DNA from 2 places in the Lacrimispora sanguinis genome. Region 1 is predicted to be linked to the other one. Evidence: riboswitches for the same ligand, from Rfam matches in the RefSeq annotation. Region 1 holds a riboswitch; the other holds the start of a gene.
What was found. A riboswitch is a leader RNA that binds a small molecule or an ion and turns the genes downstream of it on or off. The one in region 1 is predicted to bind FMN.
Positions count from the first base shown of each region.

Region 2: another riboswitch for FMN. It lies ahead of ACHZES_RS07035 (ECF transporter S component); the one in region 1 lies ahead of ribD (bifunctional diaminohydroxyphosphoribosylaminopyrimidine deaminase/5-amino-6-(5-phosphoribosylamino)uracil reductase RibD).

Region 1 covers NZ_CP173277.1:5,008,592-5,015,929, forward strand. The annotation lists gene ACHZES_RS23405 (bifunctional 3,4-dihydroxy-2-butanone-4-phosphate synthase/GTP cyclohydrolase II) at 1-997, opposite strand, end outside; gene ACHZES_RS23410 (riboflavin synthase) at 1,009-1,647, opposite strand; gene ribD (bifunctional diaminohydroxyphosphoribosylaminopyrimidine deaminase/5-amino-6-(5-phosphoribosylamino)uracil reductase RibD) at 1,629-2,729, opposite strand; FMN riboswitch at 2,882-2,996, opposite strand; gene ACHZES_RS23420 (ABC transporter substrate-binding protein) at 3,383-4,831, shown strand; gene ACHZES_RS23425 (carbohydrate ABC transporter permease) at 4,917-5,828, shown strand; gene ACHZES_RS23430 (carbohydrate ABC transporter permease) at 5,840-6,718, shown strand; gene ACHZES_RS23435 (glycoside hydrolase family 65 protein) at 6,722-7,338, shown strand, end outside.
Region 2 covers NZ_CP173277.1:1,502,853-1,510,190, reverse strand. The annotation lists gene xylB (xylulokinase) at 1-1,295, shown strand, start outside; gene fsa (fructose-6-phosphate aldolase) at 1,328-1,981, shown strand; gene ACHZES_RS07050 (DUF4867 family protein) at 2,000-2,626, shown strand; gene ACHZES_RS07045 (L-fucose/L-arabinose isomerase family protein) at 2,702-4,180, shown strand; gene ACHZES_RS07040 (CPBP family intramembrane glutamic endopeptidase) at 4,313-5,113, opposite strand; gene ACHZES_RS07035 (ECF transporter S component) at 5,443-6,111, opposite strand; FMN riboswitch at 6,195-6,311, opposite strand; tRNA gene ACHZES_RS07030 (tRNA-Ala) at 6,523-6,595, shown strand; gene ACHZES_RS07025 (PIN domain-containing protein) at 6,722-7,338, opposite strand, start outside.

The DNA.
Region 1 (7,338 bases):
ACTCCCGCATATCCCCGTCAAAACCAAGTGCGAGATTAGCCTCCAGAGTATCCATACCCTTATCCTGAAGGGCATAGGCCCGCAGTTTATTGATCAGTCCAATCCCCCGGCCTTCCTGACGCATATAAAGCAGAATTCCGCGGCCTTCCTTCTCTATTTGTGTCATGGCTGCCGCAAACTGTTGGCCGCAATCACAACGCTCGGAGCCGAACGCATCACCGGTGAGGCATTCGGAATGAACACGGCATAAAAGATTTTGACCGTCACCGATCTCACCCTTTACAAGTGCCACATGATGCTCGCCATTTAACTTATTGATGTACCCATAAACCTTGAAATTACCGTATTTTGTCGGAAGATCAGCGCAGGTGGCCTGATCAACAAGCTTATCTTTTCTTTTGCGGTATTCCTGTAATGCTTTTATGGTAATTATCTTAAGCCCCCACGTTTCTGCCAGTGCGATCAATTGCGGTGTGCGCATCATGGTTCCGTCCTCCTGCATGATCTCACAGCACAAACCGCATTCCTTTAAGCCGGCCAGCCGCATGAGATCAACCGTAGCTTCGGTATGTCCGTTTCGCTCCAGAACGCCGTTTTTTCTTGCCAGAAGAGGGAACATATGACCAGGACGGCGAAAATCTTCCGGCCTTGCGTTGTCGTCCACGCATTTCATGGCAGTAAGACTTCGTTCTGCTGCTGAAATTCCGGTGGAGGTATCGACATGATCGATGGATACGGTAAAGGCTGTCTCGTGGTTATCGTTGTTATCAGAGACCATTTGAGGGAGCTTCAGTTTTTTACAAAGCTCTGCGCCCATTGGCATGCAAATGAGACCTTTGCCATGGATTGCCATAAAATTCACATTTTCCGTGGTAGCAAACTCAGCGGCACAAATAAAATCTCCTTCGTTTTCCCGATCTTCATCGTCTGTTACCAGAACAATTTTTCCTTGCTGAAGATCATCCAGTGCCTCTTCGATGGTGTTATATTGAACCATTATGATTCCTCCTAAAATCCATATTTTGTTAGAAAGTCGGCGGTGATATTATGTTTGGATTGCTGAATGCCCATCAGCCGTTCCACATATTTACCGATACAGTCATTCTCAAGATTGACCGTATCACCGACACGTCTGTTTGACAACGTAGTGATTGATGCAGTATGGGGGATGATAGAAACGCGGAAGCAGTCCATTTCAACAGCTGCTACTGTAAGGCTGATTCCGTCGATAGCCACAGAACCCTTTTCAACGATGTACCGCAGAATGCCAGGGGCGGTTTTGATCGTGTACCAAACGGCATTATCATCTTTCTGAATGGCAGAAACCGTTCCGGTGCCATCGATATGGCCTGAAACAATATGTCCCCCAAATCTTCCGTTTGACGGCATTGCACGTTCCAGATTGACAGGGCTTCCCTTTTGTAAGCTTCCAAGAGAGGAGCGGTTAAAGGTTTCGTGCATAACATCAGCAGTAAATCCGCCTTGAGAAAAGGCTGTAACCGTGAGACATACACCGTTGACCGCGATGCTGTCCCCTATGTGGACATCCTGCATGACTTTCTTTGCCTGAACAGAGATAGAAGAGGACGCTGCACCTTTGCGGACGGTTTGTATTTTGCCGATTTCTTCTATGATACCTGTGAACACCTGATTACCTCACTTTCCAATAAAATATCTTCCTCAAACCATGAGATTGCTGGCTTGCTTAAATGAAAAGCCTGGTCGGGGCTATCTATGCCAAAGCCCATTACTGGGGTTTTTCCGCAGCCTCCAAACAGTTTAGGGGCAATGTAGGCCTGTACTTTGTTGACGATTCCGCATTGCAGGGCAGACCAGTTTAACATACCGCCTCCTTCTAGTATCACACTGTCAATGTTTCTTTCACCCAGAGCTGTCATAAGGCAGTTCAAATCAATATGTCCTTCTTTTTGAGGGAGTACCAGGATGTCACAGCCTGCTTCCAGATACGGGCGATGCTTTTCTTGATCCGTATTTGCCGTAGCAAGGAGAGTGGCAGCAATTCCGGTGGTGGTAACAAGCTTTGCACTTAAGGGCGTTTTTAGATGGGTATCACAGACAATGCGGAGCGGATTTCTGCTATTCTCCAGCCGACAGGTCAACAGCGGGTCGTCCGCAAGGACAGTACCAACCCCTGCCATAATGGCAGAATAGCGGTGCCGGTCCTCATGAACCCGTCTTCGCGCCGCTTCACCGGTAATCCATTGGGATTTTCCGGTGCGTGTTGCAATTTTCCCATCCAGTGTCATGGCGTACTTCATGATCACATAAGGGGTTCCGTTTTGGATGTAGTGAAAGAAAATCTGGTTTAGTGCATCGCATTCATCTTTTAGTACTCCTTTTGTGACTTCAATTCCACAGGAACGTAACAGCTCAATGCCTTTCCCCCCTACCAGTGGGTTCGGGTCACAGGAGCCGATTACCACACGGCGGATACCACTCTCTAAAATCGCATCGGTGCAGGGGGGCGTCATGCCAGAATGGCAGCAAGGCTCCAGAGTCACATACATGGCCGCCCCTGCTGGCGATGTTTTGCAGTTAGCCAGAGCATTGCGTTCCGCATGAAGTTCCCCGTATTTCTGGTGATATCCCTGTCCGATGATCTCACCGTCTTTCACAATCACCGCCCCCACCATGGGATTTGGACTTGTAAAACCACATCCTTTCTTTGCAAGCTGTAAGGCAATTCTCATGTATTCCGTATCAGTCATACAACACCTCCAAAAAACAAAATGCCTTGAACAAAGTTGTTCAGGGCATATATAAATCACGTGTACAAATGGGTATATTTTACAATAAAAAAACTCTGGAACAAAAAAATGGTTCCAGAGCGAATTTACATATACACAGAAATACTGTGACTTATCATCTTCTTTTTTCCAGACTATACTGTCGGCTTCGGAATCACACCGAATCATGCCTTGCGGCTCGTGGGCTTTACCACCGGTAGGGAATTGAACCCTGCCCTGAAGATTTTATTCAATTAAGAGTCATTATACTACGTGTTTTTCATTTGTCAACTGTTAATATTATGCTCACGCATTGGAGATATTTCTAAGTAGCCATTCACAAAGTCTGTAAATGAGTTACAGAATGTCTTTTCCCACCTTGTTCGTAATTTTATTTTTACACGCCCTAACCCATTGACAAATCAGTAATTAAGCTTTGTTTCAGGGAACATCCCCGCTAAATATTATGTCGTTTAATGCAATATACACAATAATAAATAATAAATAAAACTCATTGACATCAAAATACACAACTGCTATAATAGGTTTAACGTTAAATCAACAATACATAACATGCTGCGGGGTAAGTTTAACGTAAAACTATATAGAAACATATCAAAGGAAGGGGAAGATTTATGAAAAAAATGAAAAGGCTTGTCAGTATGCTCATATGTATACTGCTAGTCGCAACAACGTTAGTTGGATGCAAAAAAAACGAAACATCTGCAGTGGGAGCAACTACAGAGGGAGTGACTGCAGGGGTACCTGCGGCGGCGCCTGCTGAAAAATTCCAGATTAAGCTTGGTATCTGGCCGGAAGATACATTAACTGACGATGTTAAGCTTCATGAAGGATATGTAAAAACCTTCAATGAGAAGCACCCTAACGTAGAAGTGATTCCTGCATATTACAAATACGCGACGGATACATTCGTATCCTTAGCAGAATCAGGAAACCTGCCTACTATTTTTGATACATGGTTTACAGAGCCGCAGAAGTTAATTAATGGAGGTTTTGTGGCTGACATAACGGATGAATTAAAGGCCAGAGGCTGGGACACAGCAATGAATCCTTCTATCCGTGATATGCTTTCCAAAGATGGCAGGATCTATGGACTTCCCCGTGATGGATACGCACTTGGTTTGATGCTTAATGTTGAGCTTTTTGAAGAAGCCGGCTTGATTGATGCCAATGGATATCCCCAGTATCCCAAGACTTGGGCTGAACTTGCTGAGACAGCTAAGACAATCAAAGATAAGACAGGTCAGGCCGGTTTTTGCCTTTTAGCGAAAGACGGAGCAGGCGGCTGGCACTTCAGCAACATTGCCTGGGGATTTGGTGCAACGTTTACACTTGAAAAAGACGGAAAATATGTTGCGAATGTAAACAGTCCTGAAGCAATTGCTGCTATGGATTATGTAAAATCTTTAAAATGGGATTATGACGTACTTACTGCCGATCCTACCAATGAAGATTGGGGAACGGGTTTTGGTGCATTGGGAACCGGAACAGCTGCTATGTATATGGCGGCAAACGATGCAGTAAACCAGCCTACACAGGTTAATGGTCTTCCTGTTGATAAGTTATCTATCGTTCCTATTCCTGCAGGGCCGAAAGGACAGTACTCCTTATCTGGTGGTACTCCATATATGTTCTCAAAAGACGCAACACCGGAACAGATTAATGCAGCGCTTGATTACCTTGAGATTATGGGGAAAGCGCCAGTTGCCACAGAGGTAGCGATTGCCGGCATGAAAGCGGATGATCAGAACAAAGTTAACAACAATGTACCTGTAATTCCTCGTTTCCCCTGCTGGGTAGATCAGAAAGTTCTGGATGCGGAAAAGGCAGTAACAGAAGAATACAGTAACGTTGATATGAAGCTTTATAACGACTATTTTAATATTATCAAAACAAGTGGCAATTTAAGAGCAGAAGAACCCGGTTCTGCACAGGATCTATATGCGGAACTCACAAAAGTTCTTCAGGCAGTTATCACAGATAAGAATGCGGATATTCCTGCACTTATGAAAACAGCAAACGATAATTATCAAGAGATGTTAGACCAAAAGGTCAACAAATAAATATAGCAAATAGGCTGATGGGGATCTTTTGCAAGATGCCCATCAGCTTTGATAAGACATTTAGAACATAAGGAGGGAAGATAACGTGGCTGAAACTAAGCATAATCCGCCAAATAAGACAAGGCGGACAGGATTTAAAAAAAGAGATCTGACAGGATGGTTTATCATGCTGCCTACAATCCTGCTATTTGCATTTTTCGTATGGGAGCCATTGATTGAAAGCATCCGACTCTCTCTTTATACCGCGAAAGGGATTCGTCTCCAGGAGTTCGTAGGCCTTCAAAATTATGCAAAAGTTTTGAAACACCCGGACTTTCTTGCGGCTTTTTCCAATACATTTGTCTATATTTTATGGTCCATAATTATCGGGTTCTTTGTACCTATCGTACTGGCAATTCTGATAACAGAAACAACATTTTTTAAGAGCTTTTTCCGAGTTGGCATATATTTTCCGAATGTCATGCCGGGTCTTGCCATGGTTTTGATGTGGGGGTTCTTTTTCCGTCCCGGCAATACCGGAGTTTTAAACATTATTTTAGAGAAAATCGGGATAGCACCGCAGATATGGCTTACAAATCCAAAGTGGACGATCCCTTTAATTGTAGCTGTTATGACTTGGAAAGGTGCCGGGTCTACTGCATTTATTTATATGGCAGGTATAACTAACATTAACCCTGAACTTTATGAAGCAGCTACCATAGATGGTGCAGGAATTTTAGAACGAATGCGCTATATTACTATTCCAAACATTTTTGCTCTAGGTAAGACATTATTGATTTTGCAGATTATAGCGGTATTTCAGATTATTTATGAACCACTGGTTATGACCAATGGTGGGCCAAATAATGCAAGTATTTCAATTATGCAATTGGTATACAATTATGCCTTCAAGGATTTTAATTATCCGATGGCGGCTGCGTTATCCGTTATGATGAGCATTGTTTTAATCATTCTGAGCGGCATGTATTTTAAATTTACCGCATCAAAAGAAGATTAGGGGGGATTTGAATGTTATTTGACAGTTATAGAAGAAAAGAAGACGGAGTCGTCCGTTTTTATGACCTTCATTCCAAACGCACCAGAACATTGCTTATCCTTATTTATTTGCTGTGTATTGGCATTGTTATTGCCTCTTTGTTTCCCCTTGTCTGGGTATTCCTGGCGAGCTTTAAGGATATTAAGGAATTTAGAAGAAGCGCAACAATTCTGCCTTCCAATTTTAATTTTAGTACATATGTAAAAACGTGGAATGATTTAAAGTTCGGTAAGTTTTATATTAATTCTTTCATTTCTGTAATAGGCAGTGTTGTAAGTGCTGTTATTTTTAATGGCCTGATCGCTTATGTACTTGGCATTATAAAACCCAAGGGACATAAAATCGTCTTCGGACTGGTTATGTGGAGTCTTTTGATTCCTGCTACAACCAGTGTAGTTGCTTTATTTGTCAACATTAACAGAATCGGATTAAATCAATCTTTTTTACCGCTTTGGCTGTCGTTTGGAGCCAATGCATTTTATGTGATTTTATTGAAACAGTTCTTTGAAAGTCTGCCTAAGGAATTAATTGAGGCAGCCAGGTTAGACGGATGCAGTTACTTAAAGACATTTGCAAGAGTCGTACTTCCCCTGTCAAAGTCCATTGTTATGGTAGTCGTTATCTTTGCAATTAATGCAGCCTGGTCTGATTTCCTTCTTCCTTACCTGGTACTTAACGGGTCCGGGAAGGAGACGGTGATGGTAAGACTGTTTATGTTTCGTACATCCAATGCAACGGATGTAGAAATATTACGGGCAGTAGCATTCTCAATTATACCTCCTATCATTTTATTTACAGTATTTCAGAAACAGATAACAGAAGGTGCGGCAGCAGGAGCAATAAAGGGGTAGAATATGGCAAAATCAGCAGATATTTATTATAAGGTACACCCGTGGAAAATTACCGAAGAAGGATTTAACAAGGATTATGCATTAGTTTCTGAATCGATCTTTTCGCTGGGTAATGAGTACATGGGGACCAGGGGCAGTTTTGAGGAAGGATATTCCGGCAACAGCCTCACCGGAAATTATTTTAACGGCATTTATGAAAGTATACAGCTTGAGAAATCAAGCTATAAAGGAATTGTTGACAAAACAGATTTCATTGTAAATTCTGCAGACTGGTTATATACCCGAATCGAAGCCGATGGAGAATTATTAGATTTAAACACAGTAAAGTTTAAAGACTTCTATAGGGAATTAGATTTAAAAAGTGGTATTCTGACCAGATCCTATATATGGGTATTAGCAAATGGAAAAGAAATAAAATTTGAATTCACACGCTTTCTGTCGATGAAAGAGGCAGAGACCGCAGTTCAGAGAATTACAATAACTCCTCTTAACTTCTCCGGAGAAATAATGCTTCATTCCGGTATTGATTTTACCCAGATCCATCATATGACTGGGCGTAATATGTGGAAGGTCGTGTCAGGATCAGCAGATGAAAGTACCATCAGTATGCTTGGAAATAC
Region 2 (7,338 bases), 1.9 Mb from region 1:
TCTCAGGTCAGATGCACGGACTTGTGATGCTTGATGAAAAGAATGAGGTGATACGCCCCTCTATTATCTGGTGCGACCAGAGAACGGCTGCCGAAGTAGAAGACATGCTTACGATCATGCCAAAAGAGCGCTGGATCGAGATTACCGCAAATCCGCCTCTTACTGGTTGGACAGCAGCCAAGATTTTATGGGTAAGGAAGAATGAGCCTGAGAATTACGATCGGTGCAGGCATATCCTCCTTCCCAAGGATTATATCCGTTACATATTAACCGGAGTTTTTGCCACTGAGGTTTCCGATGCCAGCGGAATGCAGCTTTTAGATGTGCCCGGAAGGTGCTGGTCCGAGGAAGTTTTGAATAAGCTTGATATTAATCCAAAGCTATTGGGTGAAGTCTTTGAATCCTGTGAGGTAACAGGAACACTTCTTCCTGAGATTGCGGAGAGAACCGGGCTTTCGGAGGAGACAAAGGTTGTGGGAGGTGCCGGAGACAATGCGGCGGCTGCAGTCGGAACAGGGGTTGTGAAGGATGGAACAGCCTTTACCACCATAGGAACTTCCGGGGTTGTGTTTGCTCACAGCAGCCAGGTAACCATTGACCCAAAAGGTAGAGTTCATACCTGTTGCTGTGCGGTTCCTGGAGCATGGCATGTCATGGGAGTGACCCAGGGGGCTGGACTGTCCTTAAAATGGTTTAAGGATAATTTCTGCCAGGACTATGTAGAAGAAGCAAATAAACAGGGGATTGATGTTTACGATCTCATCAACCGGGATGTGAGCCAGGTGGAAGCAGGAAGCGATAAGCTTATTTACCTTCCATACTTAATGGGGGAGAGGACTCCTCATCTGGATCCGGACTGCCGGGGAGTGTTCTTTGGACTTTCTGCCATCCATACGAGAAAGCACATGCTGCGGGCTGTAATGGAAGGAGTTTCTTATTCTCTCAGCGACTGCAATGATATCCTTAATGAAATGGGAATCCAAGTCGGAGAGATGATGGCATGCGGCGGCGGCGGAAAGAGCCCGGTATGGCGTCAGATGCTTGCGGATATGTATGACTGTCATGTGAAGACCGTGGCTCAGACAGAAGGACCGGCCCTGGGAGCCGCCATTCTGGCCGGAGTCGGGTGCGGTATTTATGAGAGCGTGGAAGCTGCCTGTGATGCCCTGATTTCTGCGGATAAGTCTACAGGACCGGAGGAAAACCAGGTCGGCCTCTATAAGAAATACCATCAGTTATATAAAGAACTGTATGAAGATTTAAAAGGCAGCTATAAGAAACTTGCAGCTTTGTAAATAACTACAAAGGAAAACAGGAGGGTGAAGATATGCGTTTTTTTATTGATACGGCAAATGTAGAAGAAATCAGAATGGCCAATGAAATGGGGATTATCTGCGGGGTTACCACAAATCCTTCCCTGATCGCAAAGGAAGGGCGTGATTTTAAGCAGGTAATCGAGGAAATCGCATCTATCGTTGACGGACCAATCAGCGGAGAGGTGAAGGCTACCACGACTGATGCAGAAGGCATGATAAAGGAAGGCCGGGAGATTGCGGCGATCCATCCAAACATGGTTGTTAAGATCCCCATGACAGTAGAAGGCTTAAAAGCAGTAAAGGTGCTGAACGCAGAAAATATCCCCACCAACGTTACCCTGGTGTTTTCCGCTGCCCAGGCTCTTCTGGCAGCAAGAGCCGGAGCCTCCTATGTTTCCCCATTTTTGGGACGTTTGGACGATATCTCCATGCCGGGAATCAATCTCATTGAAGATATTATGGATATTTTCCAGATGCACGGGATCGAGACGGAGATCATTGCAGCCAGCGTGCGCAATCCGATTCATGTAATCGACTGTGCCAGAGCAGGGGCAGATATAGCAACGGTACCGTATAAGGTGCTGGTACAGATGACGCAGCACCCGTTAACGGACCAGGGCATTGAAAAATTTAAAAAGGATTATCTGGCTGTATTCGGAGAATAGAAAAGGAGAGGTAAAACCATGGGATTAACAATCAAACCAGTGACAGATCCTGCCTTTCATGTTTATGGGAAAGTGGTTACAGGATATGATGCAGGGGAACTGTTGGAAAAGATGAAGGAGACACCCCTTCCGGATGATGTGGTTTATGTTCCTTCCGTAGCGGAGTTAGAGGAACTGGCGGTTTCAAAAGAAATGGAAAAGAAACTGTACGGCCAGCTTCCCATTCAGGTAGGCTACTGCAACGGCCACAATAAGAAGCTGAATGCTGCGGAATATCACAGAAGTTCAGAAATCAATATTGCTGTGACGGACTTAATCCTGATCTTAGGAAGGCAGCAGGATATTACCCCGGATTATACCTATGATTCCGGTAAGATGGAGGCATTCCTCGTTCCAGCAGGAACCGTGATCGAAGTTTATGCCACGACCCTTCATTATGCACCCTGTCATGCAGAGGAAGGCGGTTTCCGATGTGTTGTAATTCTGCCAAAGGATACCAATACCGACTTAGAGCCAGCAGGAGAAGCAGTAAATGAAGAAGACAGACTGCTGTTTGCCAAAAATAAATGGCTCATTGGACACAAAGAGGGCGGGCTCCCGGAACATGCTTATATCGGAATAACAGGAGAAAATCTATCTGTTTGACAAATGCTTAACAATAAAATCACAGGCATATATTCCTAAGGAACATGCCTGAATAACAACAGGAGGAGTTATAGAATGAATAATATCCCAGAAATAAAAATAGGAATCGTAGCGGTAAGCAGGGACTGTTTCCCGGAAGCTTTATCAGTAAACAGAAGAAAAGCATTGGTGGAGGCGTATAGCGCAAAGTATGATGCCGCAAATATCTACGAGAGTCCAGTATGTATCGTAGAAAGTGAAATCCACATGGTTCAGGCTCTGGAGGATGTGAAGAAAGCTGGCTGTGATGCACTGGTAGTCTATTTAGGTAACTTCGGACCTGAAATTTCAGAGACCCTTCTTGCAAAGCATTTTGACGGACCGGTTATGTTTATTGCAGCTGCTGAGGAAAGCGGAGATAACTTAACCCAGGGACGTGGGGATGCATACTGCGGAATGTTAAATGCAAGCTATAATTTAAAACTTAGAAATATTAAAGCATACATACCGGAATATCCGGTGGGAACGGCTGAGGAATGTGCCGACATGATCGAGGAATTCCTTCCTATTGCCAGAACTCTGGTAGGACTTTCCCAGTTGAAAATCATAAGCTTCGGCCCACGCCCCTTAAACTTCCTTGCATGCAATGCCCCCATTAAACAGCTTTATAACTTGGGTGTTGAGATTGAGGAGAACTCTGAACTGGATCTGTTTGAGGCCTTCAATAAGCATGCAAACGATCCAAGAATCCCTGATGTGGTAAAAGATATGGAAAAGGAACTGGGAGAAGGAAACCAGAAGCCGGAAATTCTTCCAAAGCTTGCTCAGTATGAACTCACCCTGTTGGATTGGGTAGAGGCCCACAAGGGATACCGGAAATATGTAGCCATTGCAGGAAAATGCTGGCCAGCATTCCAGACTCAGTTTGGCTGTGTTCCCTGCTATGTAAACAGCCGTCTGACAGGAATGGGCATCCCGGTTTCCTGTGAAGTGGACATTTACGGAGCTCTCAGTGAATTCATCGGAACCTGCGTAAGCATGGATGCTGTAACCCTGCTTGACATTAATAATACGGTTCCTGCCGATATGTATGAGGGAGATATTAAGGGTAAGCATGATTATACCCACCAGGATACCTTTATGGGCTTCCATTGCGGAAACACATGCTCCAGAAAGCTTTCTTCCTGCACGATGAAATATCAGATGATCATGGCAAGAGCACTCCCAGAAGAGGTTACCCAGGGAACTCTTGAGGGCGATATCGCTCCTGGCGATATTACATTCTTCCGTCTTCAGAGCACTGCGGACAATTTACTCCGTGCATACGTTGCCCAGGGAGAGGTGCTTCCTGTAGCCACCCGTTCCTTTGGTTCCATCGGTGTTTTCGCTATTCCGGAAATGGGAAGATTTTACCGCCATGTGCTGATCGAGAAGAACTTCCCTCATCATGGAGCAGTTGCTTTCGGACATTATGGCAAGGCTTTATTTGAAGTGTTTAAGTACCTTGGGGTAGAAGAGATTGGATTTAATCAGCCAAAGGGAATGCTTTATAAATCAGAAAATCCATTTTGTTAAAATAATTTGACAATGTGATAACAAAAACGGACTATCGGCGTGAAGCTGATAGTCCGTCTTTTGCGTTGAGAGGGGCGGGGCGAAGCTTTGACATGCACAACGAGGGTCTAAAGGGTTACCCTAAATGCTTGCTTATGCGATTCGTCTGCTCTTTTTATCGTATATCACAACGGTTATAATTGAAACAAGAATAAGCGCAGAATTTGCGGCAATTGTTCCGGCCCAAGTCATAGTCATGGTGCCAAAGATGGGGGATGCCGCATTGAACATGGTGTGGAATAATACACACATAAACACACGGCCTTTTCCTGATATTTTGTAGATTGCCCCGTTGAAAAACCGAAATGCCATGAGTTGAACTGCAAACATCCAAAAGTTAATGAGTCCATCTCCGTGATTCGTCCCCGGAATGAAGAAGAGAGGGATATGCCAAAAGGTCCAAATGATACCGGCAAAAATTGAAGATAAAACATACCCATATTTTTTATCAAGCTCAGGCTGCAATATGTACATCCAGCCAGATTCCTCCAAACCGCCGATTATAAGACAGCCAGGAAGAGAAAGGAAGAACGTATAAAATGGAAGCACCATTTCTGTGCGGCCTGTAACTACTATATGTATCGAAAAATACAGTGCAAGCCCTGCAACTACGAATAAATAGGGATATATGTTATTTTTGGCGTAAAAAACGGTTTTCAGCCATTCCTTAAAATTTGCTATTTTGTTATTTTTCTTCAGAACGATATAGGAGGCAATAGCGGGCGATAAGATATAGATTGAAAAAGGAATATTCATCACGAATTGTTGTAACGTGTGAACCCAATTGTAAACCGAATATCCGAATTGTCCAAGAATAATCAATGCACCTGAAACAAGATAGGCTATGGAAAATGTCAGGATTGTAAATTGTACTATGATTTTTTTGTTTGTCATGATTTCTTTACCTCACATGTTGAAGGATGGATTATATTTTAGTACCCTAAGCGGATTTCGGTTTTCTTCCTGTCTCCATTATACCATATTTATCCATATGTAGGGGAAGTTTTCATTTTCAACCCGTTTTCCAACCTTGTGGATAAACAGGAGGTGCGGGGGAGAAGGTAGTAATCCATTACAACTATGTTTGTATGATAGAACTGCCGGATATGAAAGAAACAAATAGCAAAACGGCATAGCCGAAACTGACTATGCCGTGCGTTATATAATATTATTTATTGAGTGCGTACCTTACGGGGATTTTCCTTCTTTTTTATGCTTTTTGATTAGATAATTCCCTTCATAACCAGGACAGCCAGAACACAGGTTATTAATATGATCCCTGCAGCAAGAGTCATACCAAGATTGAAAGTGCGCTTTTTTGGTGCATCCGTTGAAGCCGGAACCATGAGATTCGATTTTCTGAGCGTGGTGACTAATGGCTTATAGATAAGAAGAGTCAGGGCCGTGTTGATTCCTCCCTTTAAAAGGTTAAAGGGTACGAATGCAGGGAGTAGAAGCTTTACCACGGCGTCCCTTGGATATCCCATATAAATTGGGGTGATCAGGTAGTTCCACAAGACCATGACCAGAGTCATGAGTAAGGTACCTGCCACCATGCCAAGGAATGCACCAAAAAGGGAATGCCGTTTCTTATAGAGGTAAGCCGCCGGACAGACAAATGCCACCGAAGAAAGAACGTTCATGATCAGTCCAATGGGTCCGGTGCTGCTGATGGTAAACATCTCCACAAAAGCCACGATGACGGAGATCAGCGCTGCTGACATTGGTCCGAATAAGAAGCCGCCGGTAAGGATAATAACATCCTTGGGTTCATACTCTAAGAAAGGCAGCAAGGGGATCAGAGGGATCCGGATCGCCACAACGGCTACAAAGGCCAGCGCACAGAGCATGGCCATGAGGGTGAGTTTACTTGTTTGCTTTGTCATATTCATGGTAAAGCCTCCTGAAAAATAAGTAACACCTGAAAGTATGCCTTTCAGGTGTTAAAAATAAACAGGTGTATTATCACTATTTAACACATCTTCTTTCATCCAGACTATACTGTCGGTATTGGAATTACACCAATTCTGCGCAATTTGCGCTCGCGGACTTTACCGCCGGTCGGGAATTTCACCCTGCCCTGAAGACAACTATATTCAAATGTTCTTGAATTATTATAACATTTTAAAAAATAAATGCAATATGTTGTTGCAATTTTTTTAATGCTTTGCTATAATAGCGGACATGGGGGTATAGCTCAGCTGGGAGCGCAAGATATCCGGTAAACAACCCCTCAAAGAAGAAGTAGATTTAAAAAAGTAAAATGCTGGAAACCCGCATAGATAAAGGGTTTTCGACCATACGGGGGTATAGCTCAGCTGGGAGAGCGCTTGAATGGCATTCAAGAGGTCATGGGTTCGAATCCCACTATCTCCACTTAAACAATAAGCCACAGGCATAGAAGCCTGTGGCTTAAATTATAACTTTATAGAGACGGGACACTTGATAAATCAAGGGCAAAAAAGGCACATTTTCATTTTGATAGGTGCTTAACATAACTATCTAAATATTAAGTTCAGTTTGGAGTTGTTCTAAAATGACTTTATCAGATTCAACACTCTCCTCAAATTCTATCACAATATTTTCTAAAGCAGAAATAATGTCGGTGGTACAATATTCGATATCTTCGTCGCAAGCATCACCTACGTTACCATCATCATCAAATTCGACAAAGCCGTAGGTAAGGTTAATAGAACCCATTCCTAAAGATTCACCTCTACAATTGAATAAAGTGATGTCTAATTGATCAGTTTCACCATTGTCGCAAGAGAGATATAGCTCATCCATTTTCAATGTATATTTTTTTCTACTTTTCCCATAGAAATCAATATTATCCCCATAGTCCAGATAATCGGGCAAGCTAGTTATGCATTCAGAAAAATCGTACCCTGTTGCTTTACTTTGTAGCGTATCAAAAATATATAAAATGCCGCTTATATTAGATTCTGTTAAATATTCTTCGTTTTTTAAAAACAACTCATTCCATTTAGTTATAAAGGAGTTGATACTATCTATCTCTATAGCAGAAATGAAATCTGGGAGCTCTTCTGAATAGAAGTAGTTTAATTCTTCTGCATCACTATAGCACTTATTTAGCCTTTCGAATAATCCAACCACAG